DNA from 4 places in the Pseudoduganella sp. UC29_106 genome. Region 3 is predicted to be linked to each of the others. Evidence: predicted binding sites of a transcription regulator. Region 3 holds the regulator's gene; each other region holds the start of a gene.
What was found. The regulator sigma-54, encoded in region 3, starts transcription at its own class of promoters, with help from an activator protein. The targets are predictions, from matches to a motif close to TGGCANGNAANCTGCTTT.

Region 1 (4,614 bases), 200 kb from region 3:
CCATCGGCGCACCAGCCGCCATGGCTGCCGCAGCAGCACGGCCCCTCTACAAGGACCCTGCCGCGCCTGTGCCGTCGCGCGTGAAGGACCTGCTGGGCCGCATGACCCTGGAAGAAAAAGTCGCGCAGATGCTGTGCATCTGGGCCGACAAGAGCGCCGTCGAAGACAAGGGTGAATTCTCGGGCGAGAAAGCCGCCAAGACCCACCCCTACGGCCTGGGCATGATCGCCCGTCCGTCCGACCGCATGGGCTCCGGCGCGGGCGACGTGGTGGTGGCCGGCGATGACGGCGGCCGCAATGGCCGAAACGCCTACCAGACCGCAGTCTACGTGAACGCCGTCCAGAAATGGGCGGTGGAACAGACCCGCCTCGGCATCCCCGTCTTCATGCATGAAGAATCGCTGCACGGCTATGTGGCCAACGACGCCACCAGCTTCCCGCAGGCGATCGCGCTGGCTTCGTCCTTCGACCCGGCCATGGTGCGCAAGGTGTTCTCCGTCGCCGCACGCGAAATGCGCGCACGCGGCGCCAACCTGGCGCTGGCGCCGGTGGTGGACGTGGCGCGCGAGCCGCGCTGGGGCCGTATCGAGGAAACCTATGGCGAAGATGCGCACTTGTGCGCCGAAATGGGCAAGGCCGCCGTGCTGGGCTTCCAGGGCGAGGACCGCAAGCTGGCCAAGGACAAGGTGTTCGCCACGCTGAAGCACATGACCGGTCACGGCCAGCCGGAAAGCGGCACCAATATCGGTCCTGCGGAAATCAGCGAGCGCACGCTGCGCGAAGACTTCTTCCCGCCGTTCGAGCGCCTGATCAAGGAAACCAATGTGGCGGCCGTGATGCCGTCCTATAACGAGATCGGCGGCCTGCCGTCGCACGCCAACCGCTGGCTGCTGACCAAGGTCCTGCGCGAGGAGTGGGGCTTCAAGGGCGTGACCGTGTCCGACTACTTCGGCATCAAGGAACTGATCACCCGCCACAGCCTGGTGGACAACGAGAAGGACGCCGCCTACCGCGCCATCAAGGCCGGCGTGGATATCGAAACGCCGGACATCTTCGGCTACAAGATGCTGCCCCAGCTGGTGAAGGAAGGCCGCGTGTCGGTGAAGGAAATCGACGCCGTGGTGTCGCGTATCCTGGAACTGAAATTCCTCTCCGGCCTGTTCGAGCAGCCTTACGTGGACGCCGACCTGGCCGACAAGCTGACCGCCACGCCGGACGCTGTCGCCCTGTCCCATGAAGCGGCCGTGCGCTCCGCCGTGCTGCTGAAGAATGACAAGGGCCTGCTGCCGCTGAATCCGAAGAAGATCGGCAAGGTGCTGCTGGTCGGCACGCACGCCAAGGATACGCCGATCGGCGGCTACTCGAATGTGCCGCGCCATGTGGTGTCGATCTACGACGGCCTGAAAGCCGAGGCGGACCGCCAGGGCTTCCAGCTGTCCTGGTCCGAAGGCGTGCGCATCACCGAAGGCCACAGCTGGGGCAAGGACGAAATCGTCTTCACCAAGCCGGAAGTGAACGCGAAGCTGATCGCCGAGGCGGTGGAAGCGGCCAAACAGGCCGATACCATCATCATGGTCCTGGGCGACAATGAGCAGACCAGCCGCGAAGCCTGGGCCGACAATCACCTGGGCGACCGCCAGTCGCTGGACATGTACGGCCAGCAGAACGACCTGGCGAAGGCCCTCTTCGACCTGGGCAAGCCGACCGTGGTATTCCTGCTGAATGGCCGTCCACTGTCCGTGAACCTGCTGGCCGAGCGTGCGGACGCACTGGTGGAAGGCTGGTACCTGGGCCAGGAAACCGGCTTCGCTGCCGCCGACCTGCTGTTCGGCCGCGCCAACCCGGGCGGCAAGCTGCCCGTGTCCTTCGCGCGCAATACGGGCCAGCTGCCGATCTTCTACAACCACAAGCCTTCCGCGCGCCGCGGCTATATCGACGGCGTGACCACGCCTTTGTTCCCCTTCGGCTTTGGCCTGAGCTACACCACCTTCGCGATCTCCGAGCCGCGCCTGTCTTCCGCCAAGATCGGCGTGGACGGCACGACCAAGGTGTCGGTGGACGTGGCCAACACCGGCAAGGTGGCCGGCGATGAAGTCGTCCAGCTCTACATCCGCGACGACATCAGCTCCGCCACCCGTCCGGTGAAAGAGCTGAAAGGCTTCCAGCGCCTCACGCTGCAGCCAGGCGAGAAGCGCACCGTCACCTTCGACATCAAGCCGACCGACCTGCGCTTCTACAACTTCGAAATGAAACGCCTGGTCGAACCGGGTTCCTTCACGATCTCCGTCGGCCCGAACAGCGCCGACCTGAAGTCGACCAAGCTGATCGTTTCATAACTGTCGGAAAACTTTACATTTGAGGGGCGGCCGCAGTTGGGGTCGCCCCTAATTATTTGATTTCAAAGAAACTTAATTTTCTGGCCTGAAATTTACTTTAACGTGAAGAATCATTGTTAAGTCGGATTTCATTCATGTCCAAGTTCAGCAGCATCGTCCTCGCTTCCGCCCTCGCCTTCTGCGCTTCGTCCCAGGCAGCGGTCATCAATTTCAACAACCTCGCCGGCACCAATATTGCGAACAATAACTACATCTATAACGCAGGCGACAGCACCAAATACACCCATTTCTACAACAGCGACGCTGCGCTGGATGGCTTCTACTTCCACGGCAACAACACGTACGGCAATACCTGGGAATACTTCATCTCATCCGGCTATGGCGGCGGCGGCGATGCGGCAGGCACGGCATACAACGGTACGGACTTCCTGATGGGCTTTGGCGGCATCGTCATGAGCAGCCAAAACGGTTCGGCATTTTCGGTAAGCAAGATCGACCTGGTGAGCTGGCAAGGCGACCAGGCTATCGCCACGTTGTTCGGCACCCGGATGGACAGCAGCACCATCAGCTACACCGTCGATCTGAGCACCGCGGCCAATTGGTCCAAGCAGACCGGCGATGACTTCACCAGCTTCTCACTGAATGGGTTCACTGGCCTGAAGTCGCTGAGCATCACCAGCAGTAACGCCGGCAGCTACCTGGCGGTCGACAACATCACGGTTAACGCCGTCCCGGAACCCGGCTCGCTGGCCATCGTCGGCCTTGGCCTTGGCGCCCTGGGCCTCGTCCGCCGCCGCAAGCGCGGCTAACGGCCGGCGGCGGCCTTGAAGGCGGCGATCTTGTCGTAGTTTTCGCAGTCCTGTAATTCAGGCTGCCAGTTGCGACTCCAGGTGACTGCGATGGAGTGCATATTGCCGGCTTCAAGATCGAGTTCGCGCGCCAGCTCGTAGTTGGCGTTGACCTCGGCCTGGCATTCGGCGGTCGTCATGCCTTCATACTTGGCCTGCCCGGCCGGCTTCGGCTGGACGAGGTGGGCGAAGTAGTAGCGCCGGCAGCCCAGCGCCACATGGGGCGCACCCTGGCATTCGGACGCCTTGGCGGGCGAATTATTCTGCGCCCAGCGCTCCCCCTCCTCTTCCTGCCGCTTGCGGCGCGCTTCGATGGCGCTGCGGCAGCCGCGCATGAATTCGTCCGAGCCCTCGCACTCGGAAAACTTCACCGGCGACTCTTTGCTGCCCCAGTCGCGCCCGGCCATGAATTGATCGCTTTCACGCGCGGCGGCTGGCGCCATCGGTATCACCGACGCAGCGCGCTCCCGCGCATGATCAGGCTTCCTGCATGCGCTGAGTCCCAGGCCGAGCGCCATGGCGACGATGATGATAGTGGTCTTCAAAGAGCAGTCTCCAGGCGTTTCAGACGAATGCGGATCGGATGGTCGGCCGCCAGCGCCGCATATGCCGGCAGACTGCGCCGCGACTGCCTCGCGCAGCAGGCCGGCCGCTTCAGGGTCGGACTGCGCCAGCCGCTGCAGGCATGCCTGTTCGCCGTCCGGCGCGCACATTGCGAGCTCCCAGGCGGCGCGCAAGGCCGGCTCCTGCCCTGCCATGCCGTCCGACGGCATCCAGTCAGCGACGCCAGCGCGTCGCAGCACCGCGGCGCGTTCTTCGATCGTATGCAGGGCCGGATACAGGTCCAGGCTGTCCTCGGGCCGGTCCAGCTGCAGCGCCTTGCCAAGGACGGCCTTCACCGCCGCGCCACGGAAAGCCGGATGCACTTGCGTCAGCGCGGGGCCGAGCTTCGCATATGTCGCCGGATAATTCTCATTCGGCATGACCAGCCAGTTGGCGAAGACCGGCCCGCCCTCGCCTGCCTCCGGGAGCAGCAGCATCTTCACGCCGCCATTATCGGCCTTCGGCGCGCCGGACAGCGACACCGAACGGCTCTCGCCACCCAGGGACGCGATCAGTTCAACAGGCACGCCCCCAACGCTGTCCAGCGCCACCGACACCTTCGCCTCACGCCCGGCCAGATCGCGGCCGGCGAAGTCGAGCCACATACGGCCACCCTCGACGCGCACCAGCAGGCTGTCGCCCGCTTTCTTGTCCGCGCCGCGCACGAAGACGGGCATCAGCCGCACTTTCTCCATCAGGCGCATGACGTCGGCCGCCTGGCCCACCGGCAGCGCGCCCTCAGGCAGCACAGGGAAGCCGTCCCTGCGCCGCGCCTGCGCCAGGCCAGGACAGTCGCTCAGGGCCAGTCCATCCACGCAGTGCTCATG
Region 2 (4,614 bases), 1.5 Mb from region 3:
CGCCCGCTTCCAGCGCGGAACCGGCGTTGAAGCCGAACCAGCCCACCCACAGCAGGGATGCACCGATCATGGTCATGGTCAGCGAGTGCGGAGCCATGGAATCGCGGCCGTAACCGACGCGCTTGCCGATCAGGATGGCGCCGACCAGGCCTGCCACGGCGGCGTTGATGTGAACCACGGTGCCGCCGGCGAAGTCCAGCGCGCCCTTCTGGAAGACGAAGCCGGCTTTCGCGGTTTCAGACGCGGCGGTAGCGGCGTCGGTGATCGCGTCCGGGCCGGTCCAGAACCAGACCATGTGGGCGATCGGCAGATAAGCGAAGGTGAACCACAGCACGATGAAGGCCAGCACGGCGCTGAACTTGGCGCGCTCGGCGAAGGCGCCCACGATCAGGCCGCAGGTAATGGCCGCAAAGGTGCCCTGGAAGGCCACGTAGATGAACTCAGGAATCACCACGCCCTTGCTGAAGGTCGCAGCTGCCGCGAAGGCGCCCTTGGCCGGATCATAGATGCCGCTCAGCAGTGCACGTCCGAAGCCGCCGTAGAACGCGTTACCCTCGGTGAAGGCGAGCGAGTAGCCATACACGCACCACAGCACGATGATCAGCGCGAAGATCAGGAAGACCTGCAGCAGCACGGACAGCATGTTCTTCGAACGCACCAGGCCGCCGTAGAACAGGGCCAGGCCAGGGATGGTCATCAGAATCACCAGCAGGGTGGCGACGAACATCCAGGCCGAGTCGCCCTTCTGTGGGACCGGTGCTGCTGCCGGGGCAGCGGCGGCGGCAGGCGCGGCGGCCGTGGCGGCGGCGGGCGCCGCTGCCGCGTCCGCCGGAGCGCTCGCCGCAGGCGCGGCTGCGGCAGCTGCTGCGGCTGGCTGCTCGGCCGGCTTGGCGTCCTGCGCCCATGCCGGCGCTGCGGCGGCCAATACCAGGGCGAGCCCGGCCAGCCATTTGCTAATCGTGTTTTTCATTCCAGGTTCCCCTTAAAGAGCGTCGTTGCCGGTTTCGCCGGTACGGATACGGATGACTTGTTCCAGGCTGGTGACGAAGATCTTGCCATCGCCGATCTTGCCGGTGCGCGCGGCACCTTCGATCGCTTCGATGGCCTGCTCGACGATGGCGTCGTCGACAGCCGCCTCGATCTTGGTCTTGGGCAGGAAATCGACCACATATTCCGCGCCGCGGTACAGCTCGGTGTGGCCCTTCTGGCGACCGAAGCCTTTCACTTCGGTCACCGTGATACCTTGCACGTTGATCGCCGACAGGGCTTCACGCACCTCGTCGAGCTTGAACGGCTTGATAATGGCGGTAATCATCTTCATTTTGGCCTCGCTTAGAAAGTCTTGGAGATCATCAGCACGGCGGATTTCTTGCCGAGATCCTTGCCGTAAGGGCCGACATAGGCGTCGGTATTGGTGTCCACGTAAGCCAGGGAAACGGTTGCAATGCCGAAGTCCTTGGTCACGCCGAGTTTCCAGTCGGTGTAGCTGACTGCGCTGTTGTGCTTCACCTTCTGATGGCCAACGTGGGCATTGAAGATGTAGCCATCCTTGATCTCGTAGTTGAACATGGCGTCAACGTAGCCGCTGTTCTTCGAATCCGCGAAACCGAACAGATTGCTGATCGAGTGAGAATATTTCAGGGCGAACGGGCCGTAGCCGACCTGTGCGTAGAGTTCTTTCGTGGTCGGGGCCGGGGTCAGGCCGTGGTCGGGGTAGATATAGGCCAGGAAGCCCACATCGTACGAAACATCGGGAACGATCTCACCGCGTTTGCCGAAGTAGATGTCCCATTCGACTTTTGCATCGCCGCCGGCATCATCGATCCACTTGATAGTGGAGGCCCAGGTACCCACATACAGACCAGTCGGGTTGTTGACATAGTCTGCGCCGCCTTGCAGGGCGGGCTTCAGGCGGGTTTGCGAGATACCGCGGTAGCGGTAGTCGCTGGTCAGTGCGGCGTTGAAGGAGATCTCATGATCCGGTTTTGCTTCCGGTGCTGCAGCGGCAGTTTCCTGCGCTTGGGCCAGGCCTGCGCCCATCGTGGCCATTGCCAGGGCAACGGCGGCGGACAGAGTCAGGATCTTGGTCGTTTGTTTCATGGCGATTCCTTTTGAGTGAATTTTTATTGCGGTTTAAAATTCAGGCTTAATGGGCTAGCTTTCCCAAGTATTAGCAGAATACGTGCCAGCAACTTGCGGCCGCGTTATTAGTGCGTAAACTGTTAACTCGGCAAGCAGCCGCACCAAATCAAGCCGTAGGCGCACCAGTGTGGTGCAGTCACATCACAATCACCAGGAAAAAAGTCTTATGGACATGAATAGTTTCTTTAATGATCTGCAGAGCAAGGTCAACCAGGTCATCGAAAATTCGCCGGCCAAGGACATCGAAAAGAACGTCAAAGCGATGATGACCCAGGGCTTCGCCAAGCTGGACCTGGTGACGCGCGAGGAATTCGACATCCAGCGCCAGATGCTGGAAAAGACCCGCGCCAAGCTGGAACTGGTTGAACAGCGCCTGGCCGAGCTAGAAGCCAAGCTGGTCGCCGACAACAAGTAAGCCGGCTCTTGTGACGCCTCAATCCCACTGAGGCGGAAAGCTCTACGATTCCTCCATCCATGGGAGGAAGCGATGAGTATTGCAGTCCTGAAAAGCCGCGCCCTGGCCGGAATGCAGGCGCCGGAAGTTTCGGTGGAAGTGCACTTGGCTAACGGCTTGCCGGCTTTCCATATCGTCGGCCTCGCCGACACTGAGGTCAAAGAGTCGCGCGACCGCGTGCGCGCGGCCATCATCAACACGGGCTACGACATGCCGGCCCAGCGCATCACCGTCAGCCTGGCGCCGGCCGACCTGCCGAAGGAGTCCGGCCGCTTCGACTTGCCGATCGCGCTCGGCATCCTCGCCGCCTCCGGACAGGTGCCCTGCGAAGCCCTGGAGCGCTATGAGTTTGCCGGCGAACTGTCGCTGACGGGCGAGCTGCGCCCCATCCGCGGCGCTCTGGCCATGACTTACGCCATGCACCGCGATTCCACCCGCAGCGGACGCGCCTTCATCCTGCCCCATGCCAATGCCGAGGAAGCCGCGCTGGTGCACGACGCTGCCATTTATCCCGCCGCCACCCTGCTCCAGGTCTGCGCCCACTTCGGCGGCACACCTACGCTCGCCAATCCGGAAGATGCCGGACGCGGCTGGAGCGATGGCGAGCGACCGCCGCTGGACGGTTCCGGCGTCGGCTCGGACTGCGTCGCCCCTGCCCGCCCGCGCAAACGGCGCGTGCCGGATGAGCCCGTATTTGCGCTGGAGCGCTACCAGGCATCGCCGCTGCCGCTGGCCTCCCCCTACCTCGACTTCGCCGACGTCAAAGGCCAGCAGCACGCCAAGCGCGCACTGGAAGTCGCCGCGGCAGGCCGCCATTCGATCTTGCTGATCGGCCCGCCCGGCGCCGGCAAGACGATGCTGGCCAGCCGTTTCGCCGGCGTCCTGCCCGCGATGACCGATGACGAAGCGCTGGAGGCCGCCGCCGTCCAATCCCTGATCGGCGGCTTTTCGCTGACTGGCTGGAAAACCAGGCCCTTCCGTGCGCCCCACCACACTTCCTCCGGCGCGGCGCTGGTGGGCGGCGGCAGCGTGCCGCGCCCCGGCGAGATCTCGCTCGCCCATTGCGGCGTGCTCTTCCTCGATGAACTGCCGGAATTCGACCGCCGCGTACTGGAAGTGCTGCGCGAACCGCTGGAATCGGGCCACGTGACGATCTCGCGCGCGGCACGGCACGCCGACTTCCCGGCGCGCTTCCAGCTGGTCGCCGCCATGAACCCTTGTCCCTGCGGCTACCTCGGCCATCCCGGTGGCCAGTGTCGCTGCACGCCGGACGCTATCCTGCGCTACCAGGGCCGCGTTTCCGGGCCGCTACTCGACCGCATCGACATGCAGATCGAAGTCGGTCCTGTTCCAGCGACAGTGCTGGAAGCGGACGCCAGCGGCGAGACGTCAGACCGGATCGCCAACCGTGTCGAAGCGGCCTTCAAGCGGCAGCTGATGCGCCAGCAAAAGAGCAACCAGGAGCTCACCCCGCGCGAAATCGACCGCTACTGCAAGCCGAACGCGGCCGGCATCGACGTCCTGCGCGCTGCAATGGCCAAGTTCGACTGGTCCGCCCGCTCCTACCACCGCGTGTTGCGCGTCGCGCGCACCATTGCCGACCTGGCAGGAGAGCGCACGGTCGCGCCGCATCACGTCAGTGAAGCCATTCAGATGCGGCGGGGCTTACGGCCATTCTGACTCATCAATATATTTTTTGATATACTATAAAAAGATATTTCGATGGATAAGGAATGACCTCGACAGAAGAACTGCGCGCCGCCGCCGGCGCCGCCACCTCCCTGCTGAAAGCGCTGGCCAACCAGGACCGCCTGATGCTGCTTTGCCAGCTGACGGAAGGCGCGCACTGCGTCAGCGAACTGGAGGAAAGCACCGGCATCCGCCAGCCTACCTTATCGCAGCAGCTGACCGTGCTGCGAAATGAAGAGCTGGTAAACACGCGCCGCGAGGGTAAGCAGATCTATTACAGCATCGCCAGTCCGGCGGCGCTGGCCGTGCTGCAAACGTTGTATGAACAA
Region 3 (4,614 bases):
AACTGCTGCAGGATGGCGCTGTTCTGGTGGTCCAGCTCCACGGACACGAACACCGTCAGCGGACGCCCCGCCTGCACGCGGTCCACCAGCGCCACATCCTTCAGCAGCACGCCGGACGCGCGCAACTGTGCGATGCGGCGCTGGCAGGTCGCCACCGACGAATGCACGCGCTCCGCGATCTCGCGCAAGGGGGTAGCCGCGTCGTCCTGCAGGATGTTGAGGATGGCGCGGTCGATGCGGTCCAGCTCCTTCATGCGAGGAGGCGCAGCGGGTGGGCGTAGTCCGGCCAGCAGGGTTCGAAGAAGTGCTCCACCATTGCGGGCGTGACGCCATCCAGCGTGGGCGGATTCCAGCGTGGGGCATTGTCCTTGTCGATGACCAGGGCGCGTACGCCTTCCAGGATTTCGCCATGCTCGAAGTTGCGGCGCACCAGGTTGCGCTCCATCCGCAGGCAGTCGGCCACGTCCAGCGACGCGCCGCGGCGCAGCAGTTCGTGGGTGACGCACATCATCAGCGGCGAGCGCTGCTCCATGGCGTTCAGCGACTTCTTCGCGAACGGGTCGGCATCGGTGCGCAGCGAGTCCATGATGGCGTCCACGCTGCCGGCCGAGAAGTGGCGGTCGATCAGGGCGCGCTGAGCTTCCAGCTCGCCGGCACCGGCCAGCTCGCGCATCGGCGCTGCGAAGGCGGCAATTTCGGCGGGCAGCGCAGCGGCGGGGGACGCGTCGATCAGCGCGCCCAGCGTACGCCATTCGGCTTCCGGCACGAAATGGTCGGCCAGGCCGAGATAGAGCGCGTCGGCGGCGCCCACGGTCAGGCCGGTCAGGCCCAGCCACATGCCCAGGCTGCCCGGCGCATGGGACAGGAAATGGCTGCCGCCCACGTCCGGGAACAAGCCGATATTGACTTCCGGCATCGCCAACTTCGTACGGCCGCTGACAATGCGCACGCCGCAGCCCGGCCCGCCCTGCGAGATGCCCATGCCGCCTCCCATCACCACCCCATCCATCAGGGCAATATACGGTTTGTTGTAGAAATGAATTAAATGATTTAGCCCGTATTCCTCGGTGAAGAAATCCTCAAGCAGCGCGCTGTTGCCCTGGGCGAGCTGTGGCCCACTTCATGGAAGAAACGGATATCACCGCCCGCGCACAAGGCTTTGCCGCTGCTGCTGCGGATCACCACCGCCGCCACGGACGCATCGCCGCGCCAGGCCAGCAGCGCACGCGTGATGGCGCGCACCATGTCGAGGGAGAGGGAGTTGAGTGCCTTGGGGCGGTCGAGGGTGATGAAGCCGGTGCTGTTGCTGATGTGGGTGATGACGTATTCGCTCATTGTTCTCAGGGTGAGGTTGCAAAAAGGGCGCCAGATGCGCCCTTTGTTGATGAGTCCCGCGTGTCCTTTACATAGCGGTGACTGGTGCTTCGTAAGTGTCCGGCAGATGCTTGATCGCTTCGTGGTTATGGTTCTGCACGCGGTCCTTGTGCTTCATGACCTGGCGATCCAGTTTGTCGATCAGCGTATCGATGGCGGCATAAAGGTCTTGCGAAAGGCTCTCCACATACACAGTCTTACCCGACATGCGCAGATTAATCTCTGCTTTTTGACGTTTTTCTTTCTCGGTGAGGTTATCTACAGTCAGGATGACAGCAATATCAATCACTTGATCGAAATGGCGTTTAATCCGCTCCAGCTTGTTCTGCACGTACTCGCGAATCGCTGGGGTCACTTCGACATGATGTCCACTGATGGTGAGATTCATACACACTCCTAAAGATGATGTCGCTTACAAGTTCATACATGCTTGTAGCATGCAGCGGAACCGTGCACTACAAAGACTTGCGGAGACTTACTGGTGGGATCTTCAATGCTTCTCGGTACTTGGCAACAGTACGTCGCGCTATGACCATGCCCTGTTCTCCCAGCATGTCCGCAATCTTACTGTCGGATAAAGGATTTTTCGGGTCTTCTGCTCCTGTCAATTGCACGATCAGCGCACGGATCGCAGTCGATGAGGCTTCACCCCCAGCTTCAGTCGCGACGTGGCTTCCAAAGAAATATTTCAACTCAAACATGCCATGCGGGGTGAGCATGTATTTTTGAGTTGTTACCCGAGAAATAGTGCTCTCGTGTAGTCCCAGTGTATCAGCTATTTCACGCAACACAAGGGGTCTCATGGCCACTGCGCCATGACTGAAAAAGTTCTTTTGTCTTTCTACTATCGCCTGCGAAACGCGCAGGATTGTGTCGAAGCGCTGGCGCATATTCTTGATCAGCCACTTGGCTTCCTGCAGCTGGGCGCTCATCTGGGATTCGCCCTTGCCCTGCTTGAGCAGGCTCGCGTACAAGGCATTCACGCGCAGGCGCGGCATGACGTCGTTGTTCAGGCTGACCTGCCAGCCATTGCGGCTCTTCTTCACGATCACGTCCGGCACGACATAGTCTGACACGTCTGACGCAAATTCAGCGCCCGGATGGGGATTGCACTGGCGAATCACCGCCTGCGCTTCGCGCAAGTCTTCATCGTCGCAGTCCAGCGCCTTCTTCAGCTTGTTGAACTCGCGCTGGGCAAACCAGGTCAGATGCTTCTCGACAATGCACAGCGCCATGCGGCGCGTGACCATGGGCACATTGGGCAGGCGCTTGATCTGCAGCGCCAGGCATTCGGACGCATTGCGCGCGCCCACGCCGACCGGGTCGAAGTTCTGCAGCAGCAACAGGGCCGTGCGCAACTCTTCCAGTTCGACTTCCAGCTCTTCCGGCAGGCGCGCATGGATCTCTTCCAGCGGTTCTTCCAGGTAGCCGTTCTCGTCCAGCGCATCGATGATGATTTCCATCAGCGCGCGGTCGCGCGCTTCCGCCACGGTCACGCGCATCTGCTCCAGCAGGTGCTCGCGCAGCGTGCAGTGGTTCGCTTCCAATTGCGGGCGGCTGTCCTCGTCGTCCGGCGACTTGTTGCGGCCGGAATCGCTCCAGTCGCTATCGCCTATGTCGCCGCCCTCGCCTTCGCCGCCTTCACCGCCTTCATAGCTGTCGGCTTCGGCGCTGGGCGCGGATTCGCCCTCGCCTTGCGGCGCGGACTCTTGTGGTGCTTCGGCAGAGCCATTGCCCTGGTTGATGGCGCCGTCCGCCAGCAGGCGCACCGAATGATCGAGCGGATCATCCAGGCGTTCCAGCAGCGGGTTGTCGCTCAGCAGCTGCTCCAACTCCTGGTGCAGCTCGAGCGTCGAGAGCTGCAACAGGCGGATGGATTGCTGCAGCTGCGGTGTGAGCGCCAGGTGTTGCGAGGTTCGCAGTTGCAGTGACTGTTTCATGGCCTTGCTTACATGCGGAAGTGTTCGCCGAGATACACGCGGCGGACAGACTCGTCGGCAATAATATCGTCCGGGCGGCCCGAAGCCAGCACCGAACCCTGGTTGATGATGTAGGCGCGATCGCAGATACCGAGCGTCTCACGCACATTGTGGTCGGTAATCAGCACACCGATATTGCGCTCCTTCAGGAAACGTACGATACGCTGGATTTCGATCACGGCAATCGGGTCCACGCCCGCGAACGGCTCGTCCAGCAGCACGAAGCGGGGGTTGGTGGCGAGGGCGCGCGCAATTTCCACGCGGCGGCGTTCACCGCCGGACAGCGACAGCGCCTGGTTCTCGCGCAGCTTTTCGATCTGCAGGTCGGCCAGCAGGGCTTCCAGGCGCTCGTCGATCTGCGCCTTGGTCATCGGCTTGCCGTCCACGTTCTGAATCTCCAGCACGGCGCGGATATTCTCTTCCACGGTCAGCTTGCGGAACACCGAAGCTTCCTGCGGCAGGTAGGACAGGCCCAGGGTGGCGCGCTTGTGGATGGGCAGCATGGACACGTCCACGCCGCCGATATCGATGGTGCCTGCGTCGGACGCGACCAGGCCCACGATCATGTAGAAGGACGTTGTCTTGCCCGCGCCGTTCGGCCCCAGCAGGCCTACCACTTCGCCGCAATCCACCTGCAGCGACACGTCATGCACCACCTGGCGCTTGCCGTAGGTCTTTTGCAGGCCCTTGACGACCAGGGTGCTTTCGCAAGTCGAAACCGCCATGCTTATTTCCCTGCCGCTGGCGTTGGGTTGGTCGTGGCCGGCGGCGTTGCCGGTGGAGCGGTGCGCGTCGGCTGGATCACCATCGTGCCGCGGCCGCCGCCCTGTTTTACTCTCGCCGGTGGAAGTGTTCTTCACGCTGAAGAATTCCTTGCGGCTGTCATAGGAGATGAATTCGCCTTCGACTTCGTCGCTCGGCTTGGCGCCTTCCAGGCGCTTGATCTTCGCCTTGCTGAACATCTTCACCAGTTCAACGTTCTCGTCGTACTCGATGCGTTCAGCCTCGCCTTCCACCCACTGGTCGCCTTCGCCGTCGCGCTTCTGGCGGAAGGTGGCCTTGCCGCCGCCGCCCGTCAGCACCACGTGCTGGAAGCCTTCCGGCGTCTGCGACACCACGGCGCGCGCCGCCTTCATCAACAGCGTGCCGCGCGTGAGGACCACATTGCCGGTGGCGATGCGCTGCTGCTTCACATCGTCCACTTCCAGGTTATCGAACTTGATTTCCATCGGCTTGTAGGAGTCGGCTTTTTCGGCGGCGG
Region 4 (4,614 bases), 2.3 Mb from region 3:
CGCGCGCGACCTGCATGGCCACATTGTGCCCGCAGTCGGCTTCCACCAGCGCCAGCGCGAGGTCGATGCCGGCGCTCACGCCGGCCGAGGTCCACACCGACTGTTCCTTGACAAAGATCGCATCGCTGTCGACCCGAATATCCGGAAAACGCTCGCCCAGCAGATCGCACATGGCCCAGTGAGTGGCCGCGCGTTTGCCGTTCAGCAGGCCCGCCTGCGCCAGCAGGAAGGTGCCGCTGCAGACGGACGCCGTGCGGCGCGAAAGGCTCGACGCCACATTCAGCCAGTCCGTCAAATCCTTCAGCAGGGTTTGCACGCGCGGCATATGGGGTGAGCCGGGCACGATGATAGTGTCGATTGAACCGGGAGCGAACGACGATAGCGCTTCGGTCTCCACCGCCATGCCCTCGGCGGTCTGCACCATGCCGCCTTGCAGGCTGGCCGTGCGGCGCTCGTAGCCAGCCAGGGAGCGCTCGCGCATGCGCTTGTCTGCGGCCCAGAACACGGTCTGAGGACCGGTGAGATCGAGCAGTCCGACTTCCTCGTAGGCGAGGAAAAGTATGAGGCGCGAAGCTGGCAGGAATTCAGGGTTATTCGTCATCTCGACCGATTGTTACAGTCCTAATATGAACTGTCAACACGACATCCACTTCTAAAGGATAGACCATGAGCCAACGTATCAATTACTTCCAGCAGTCTCCGGAGCTCGTCAAGAAGATGCTGGATCTGAACAACGCGATCCAGAATTGCGCCATCGAAGAAAGCATTCGTCACCTGGTGGAAATCCGCGCCTCGCAGATCAATGGCTGCGCCTTCTGCCTGGACATGCACATCAAGCAGGCCCGCATCTTCGGCGAGCGCGAACTGCGCATCTATCACCTTTCGGCCTGGCGCGAATCGACGCTGTTCTCGCCGCGCGAGCGCGCCTGCCTGGCCTGGACCGACGTCCTGACGCGCCTGCCCGAAGGCGGCGTTCCGGAAGAGATCTATGAACGCGTGCGCACGCAGCTGTCGGAGAAGGAACTGTCCGACCTCTCGTTCGTAGTCATGAGTATCAATGCCTGGAACCGCATCAATATCGGCTTCACCATGGTCCCGGGTTCCCACGACAAAGCCTTCGGCCTCGACAAGGCCGGCCTCGAATAAAGGAGAATGAAAGATGAAGATCGTCGTTATTGGCGGTACTGGCCTGATCGGCAGCAAAACGGTCAGGATCCTGCAGCAGAAGGGGCACGATGTGCGTGCCGCCTCCCCCGCATCGGGCGTGAATGCGGTCACCGGCGAAGGCCTTGCCGCAGCGCTGGCAGGCGCCGACATTGTGGTGGACGTCTCCAACTCGCCATCCTTTGCCGATGCGGACGTGATGGCCTTCTTTGAGAACTCCGCGCGCAATCTGGCCAGGGCCGAGAAGGAAGCTGGCGTGAAGCAGCACGTGGCGCTGTCCGTCGTGGGCACCGAGCGCCTGCTCGCCAGCGGCTACTTCCGTGCCAAGATGCGGCAGGAAGAGATGATCAGGGAAGCGGGCATCCCCTACACCATCCTGCGCGCCACCCAGTTCTTCGAGTTCATGGCGGCGATCGGGCAATCCTCGGTGCAGGGCGACGCGATCCGCCTGTCCGAAGCGCTGATCCAGCCGGTCGCCTCCGACGACGTGGCCGCTGCGGTGGCCGATGTGACGCTGGCTCCTCCGGTCAATGGCATGGTCGAACTGGCCGGACCCGAGCAATTCAAGCTGTACCAGATCGTGGGCCGCGCAATGGAAGCTGCCGGCGACAAGCGCGCCATCGTCGTCGATCCGAAAGCGCCCTACTTCGGCACGGAACTTAACGACCAGAGCCTGGTGCCTTCCGGTCCCAACCCGCGCCTGGGTACGATCCGCTACGAAGACTGGCTGAAGAAATGATCGCCAGCTGTCGGAAACTTTTACAACAGCGGTGATTCACTAGTGAAATGCGCGAATGGCATGATTGTTGCGTGACAGGGAGGAGCCATTAACAAAATTCATTAAATTTCTCGGAAGCATGATGAAGAGTATCGTTGCGGCATGTTTGCCTTCAATGTGTTGACGCTCGACCGCTTACACCAATGGCAGCGACGTTGGCAGCATCGCTTCCGAAAATGGGGACATGCGCATTTTCGAAGGACTCGGCAAGCAGTATGACTTCAGCTTCAGTCTTGCGCCGCGCGTCTGGAACGGCACGATTTATTATGACCCGCTGGAAAACGCCGTGGCGCCGGCTGCGGAAGTGCCGGAGCCGCTGTCCATCGCCATCGTCGGCCTCGGACTGACCGGGCTCGCCCTGGCGCGCCGCCGTCCATCGCGCTGATTGCCGCGCAGCCGCGTTATAGTGGTGGCCTCTCACCACGACGGAGCGGCGATGGAGGAACGGTACGGCCCAGGCTCGCAATGGCTGGTCTGCGCGATCATGTGCGCAGTGGGCCTGCTGCTGATGCGCTTTGCGCAGCACGCGCCCTTGCCGCAGGCGCTGGTGGCGGGCATGGACTGGCCGCTGCAGCTGGGGCTTGGCGCTGCGGGCGGCGCGGTGGTTGGTGCGGGATCGCTGTACACGGCGCTTTTCCAGTCCCGGCACAAGCTGGCCCGCCGCACCGCCGAAAGTTATGCGCTGCTCGACCTGCGCGGCCTCAATCCCGTCTGGATCTCCCTTGCCGCCGGCATCGGCGAAGAAACGCTGTTCCGCGCCGGACTGCAGCCCCTGCTCGGCCTGTGGCCGGCCGCCCTGCTCTTCACGGTGCTGCACCTGCGCGTTTATGATTTCAAGATAGCCGATCGCGTCAGCTGGATGCAGGCGGGCGGCGTGTTTGCAATGGGCGTGGCGCTGGGGCTCGTCTTCGAGCACGTGGGCCTGATCGCGGCCATCGCCGCGCATGCGGTCATCGATATCTTCGGACTTTATGCCGTGAAGATTGTCGATTCCCGCGACGCCGGCGCGCCGTGGGAGTAAGCAGAACCAACACCTTAAAGCTGGTGTCTGCCACGATGTGGCAGACACCTGTTTTATGCCGTGGGTTTTGTCGGCGTCACTGAAACGCCACCTCCGTAAAGCTGCGCAGCTTGCGGCTGTGCAGCTTCTCGGAGCCCTGCGAGCGCAGGCGCTCCAGCGCGAGGATGCCGATGCGCAGGTGCTGGTCCACGCGGTCGCGGTAGAACTGGTTGGCCATGCCGGGCAGCTTGATCTCGCCGTGCATCGGCTTGTCGCTGACGCACAGCAGCGTGCCATACGGGACGCGGAAGCGGAAGCCGTTGGCGGCGATGGTGGCGCTTTCCATGTCCAGCGCCACGGCGCGGCTCTGGCTGAAGCGGCGCTCCGGCGTACGCTGCGGCAGCAGCTCCCAGTTGCGGTTGTCGGTGCTGGCCACCGTCCCCGTGCGCATCACGCGCTTCAGCTCATGGCCATCCAGCTGCGTGACCTCGGCCACCGCGCTTTCGATCGCCACCTGTATTTCGGCCAGCGCCGGAATCGGCACCCACAGCGGCAGATCTTCATCCAGCACATGGTCCTCGCGCACATAGCCGTGGGCCAGCACGTAGTCGCCCAACTGCTGCGTATTGCGCAGGCCCGCGCAGTGCCCGAGCATCAGCCAGGCGTGCGGACGCAGCACGGCGATATGGTCGGTGGCCGTCTTCGCATTGGCCGGGCCCACGCCGATATTGACCATTGTGATGCCGGCGCCGTCGGCGCGGATCAAATGATAGGCAGGCATCTGCGGCAGGCGTGGCGGCACGGCGCCGAAGGCGTCCATCGGTTCGGCAGGCTGGCCGGCGCGGCGCGACACGATATTGCCCGGTTCGATGAAAGCGATATAGCCGTCGTCGCCCGGCTGGGACATCAGCTCATGGCCCAGCTTCACGAATTCATCGATGTAGAACTGATAGTTCGTGAACAGCACGAATTTCTGGAAGTGCGTGGGCGAGGTGCCGGAATAATGGCGCAGGCGTTGCAGCGAGTAGTCGACACGCGGCGCCGTGAACAGCGACAGCGGCATCGGCTCGCCCGGCGCCGGCTCGAAGGTGCCGTTGGCGATGCCATCATCCATCGCCGCCAGATTCGGCAGGTCGAACACATCGCGCATCAGCATGCGCCGCTCGGCGCTCATATTGCCTTCGATGTGGTCATGCTCGGCAAAGGAAAAATGGATGGGGATAGGCTGGGCGCTCATGCCCACTTCCAGCTGCATATGCTGCTGGCCGTGATTCTTCAGCAGCAGGCGGAATTGTTCGCGGTAATAGACTTCAAACAGGTCGGGACGCGTGAGCGTGGTCTCGAACACGCCGGGGCCGGCCACGAAACCGAAGGACAGGCGCGAGTCCGCGCGCGCCACGGTATCGGTCTGCACCCGCACATAGGGGTAGCAGGCGCGAATGCGCTCGGCCGGCGTTTCGCCCTCCACAAAGCGCTGCAGCGACTCCCTCAGGTAAGAAATGCTATCGTCATAAATCGCCTTGACCCGTGCAAACGCCGAGGCGGCATCGTCATGCAAGGTAGGCTCAACATAGGGACGGCTCTGCATGGTACAACTCCTTTCTGGTTGCTCCATACTATCATCTATAATCACTTCAAGAGTATTACGGATTTGCGCAATGAACCGACATTT

Region 1: the regulator sigma-54 is predicted to act here: its motif matches at 2,418-2,435, upstream of ACHMW6_RS32675 (PEP-CTERM sorting domain-containing protein).
Region 2: the regulator sigma-54 is predicted to act here: its motif matches at 2,171-2,188, upstream of ACHMW6_RS03300 (TorF family putative porin).
Region 4: the regulator sigma-54 is predicted to act here: its motif matches at 1,960-1,977, upstream of ACHMW6_RS20465 (PEP-CTERM sorting domain-containing protein).

Annotation. Positions count from the first base shown of each region.
Region 1 covers NZ_CP171977.1:6,572,257-6,576,870, forward strand. Annotated here, with positions in the region: gene ACHMW6_RS32670 (glycoside hydrolase family 3 N-terminal domain-containing protein) at 1-2,336, shown strand, start outside; gene ACHMW6_RS32675 (PEP-CTERM sorting domain-containing protein) at 2,471-3,145, shown strand; gene ACHMW6_RS32680 (hypothetical protein) at 3,142-4,614, opposite strand, start outside.
Region 2 covers NZ_CP171977.1:589,301-593,914, reverse strand. Annotated here, with positions in the region: gene ACHMW6_RS03310 (ammonium transporter) at 1-970, opposite strand, end outside; gene ACHMW6_RS03305 (P-II family nitrogen regulator) at 983-1,321, opposite strand; gene ACHMW6_RS03300 (TorF family putative porin) at 1,333-2,100, opposite strand; gene ACHMW6_RS03295 (accessory factor UbiK family protein) at 2,309-2,557, shown strand; gene ACHMW6_RS03290 (YifB family Mg chelatase-like AAA ATPase) at 2,630-4,276, shown strand; gene ACHMW6_RS03285 (ArsR/SmtB family transcription factor) at 4,330-4,614, shown strand, end outside.
Region 3 covers NZ_CP171977.1:6,367,434-6,372,047, forward strand. Annotated here, with positions in the region: gene ACHMW6_RS31705 (Lrp/AsnC family transcriptional regulator) at 1-254, opposite strand, end outside; partial or broken gene ACHMW6_RS31710 (enoyl-CoA hydratase/isomerase family protein) at 251-1,335, opposite strand; gene hpf (ribosome hibernation-promoting factor, HPF/YfiA family) at 1,403-1,762, opposite strand; gene ACHMW6_RS31720 (RNA polymerase factor sigma-54) at 1,830-3,314, opposite strand; gene lptB (LPS export ABC transporter ATP-binding protein) at 3,323-4,078, opposite strand; partial or broken gene lptA (lipopolysaccharide transport periplasmic protein LptA) at 4,250-4,614, opposite strand, start outside.
Region 4 covers NZ_CP171977.1:4,082,882-4,087,495, forward strand. Annotated here, with positions in the region: gene ACHMW6_RS20450 (GlxA family transcriptional regulator) at 1-601, opposite strand, end outside; gene ACHMW6_RS20455 (carboxymuconolactone decarboxylase family protein) at 667-1,146, shown strand; gene ACHMW6_RS20460 (SDR family oxidoreductase) at 1,160-1,903, shown strand; gene ACHMW6_RS20465 (PEP-CTERM sorting domain-containing protein) at 2,127-2,327, shown strand; gene ACHMW6_RS20470 (type II CAAX prenyl endopeptidase Rce1 family protein) at 2,379-2,963, shown strand; gene ACHMW6_RS20475 (AMP nucleosidase) at 3,040-4,530, opposite strand; gene ACHMW6_RS20480 (hypothetical protein) at 4,586-4,614, opposite strand, start outside.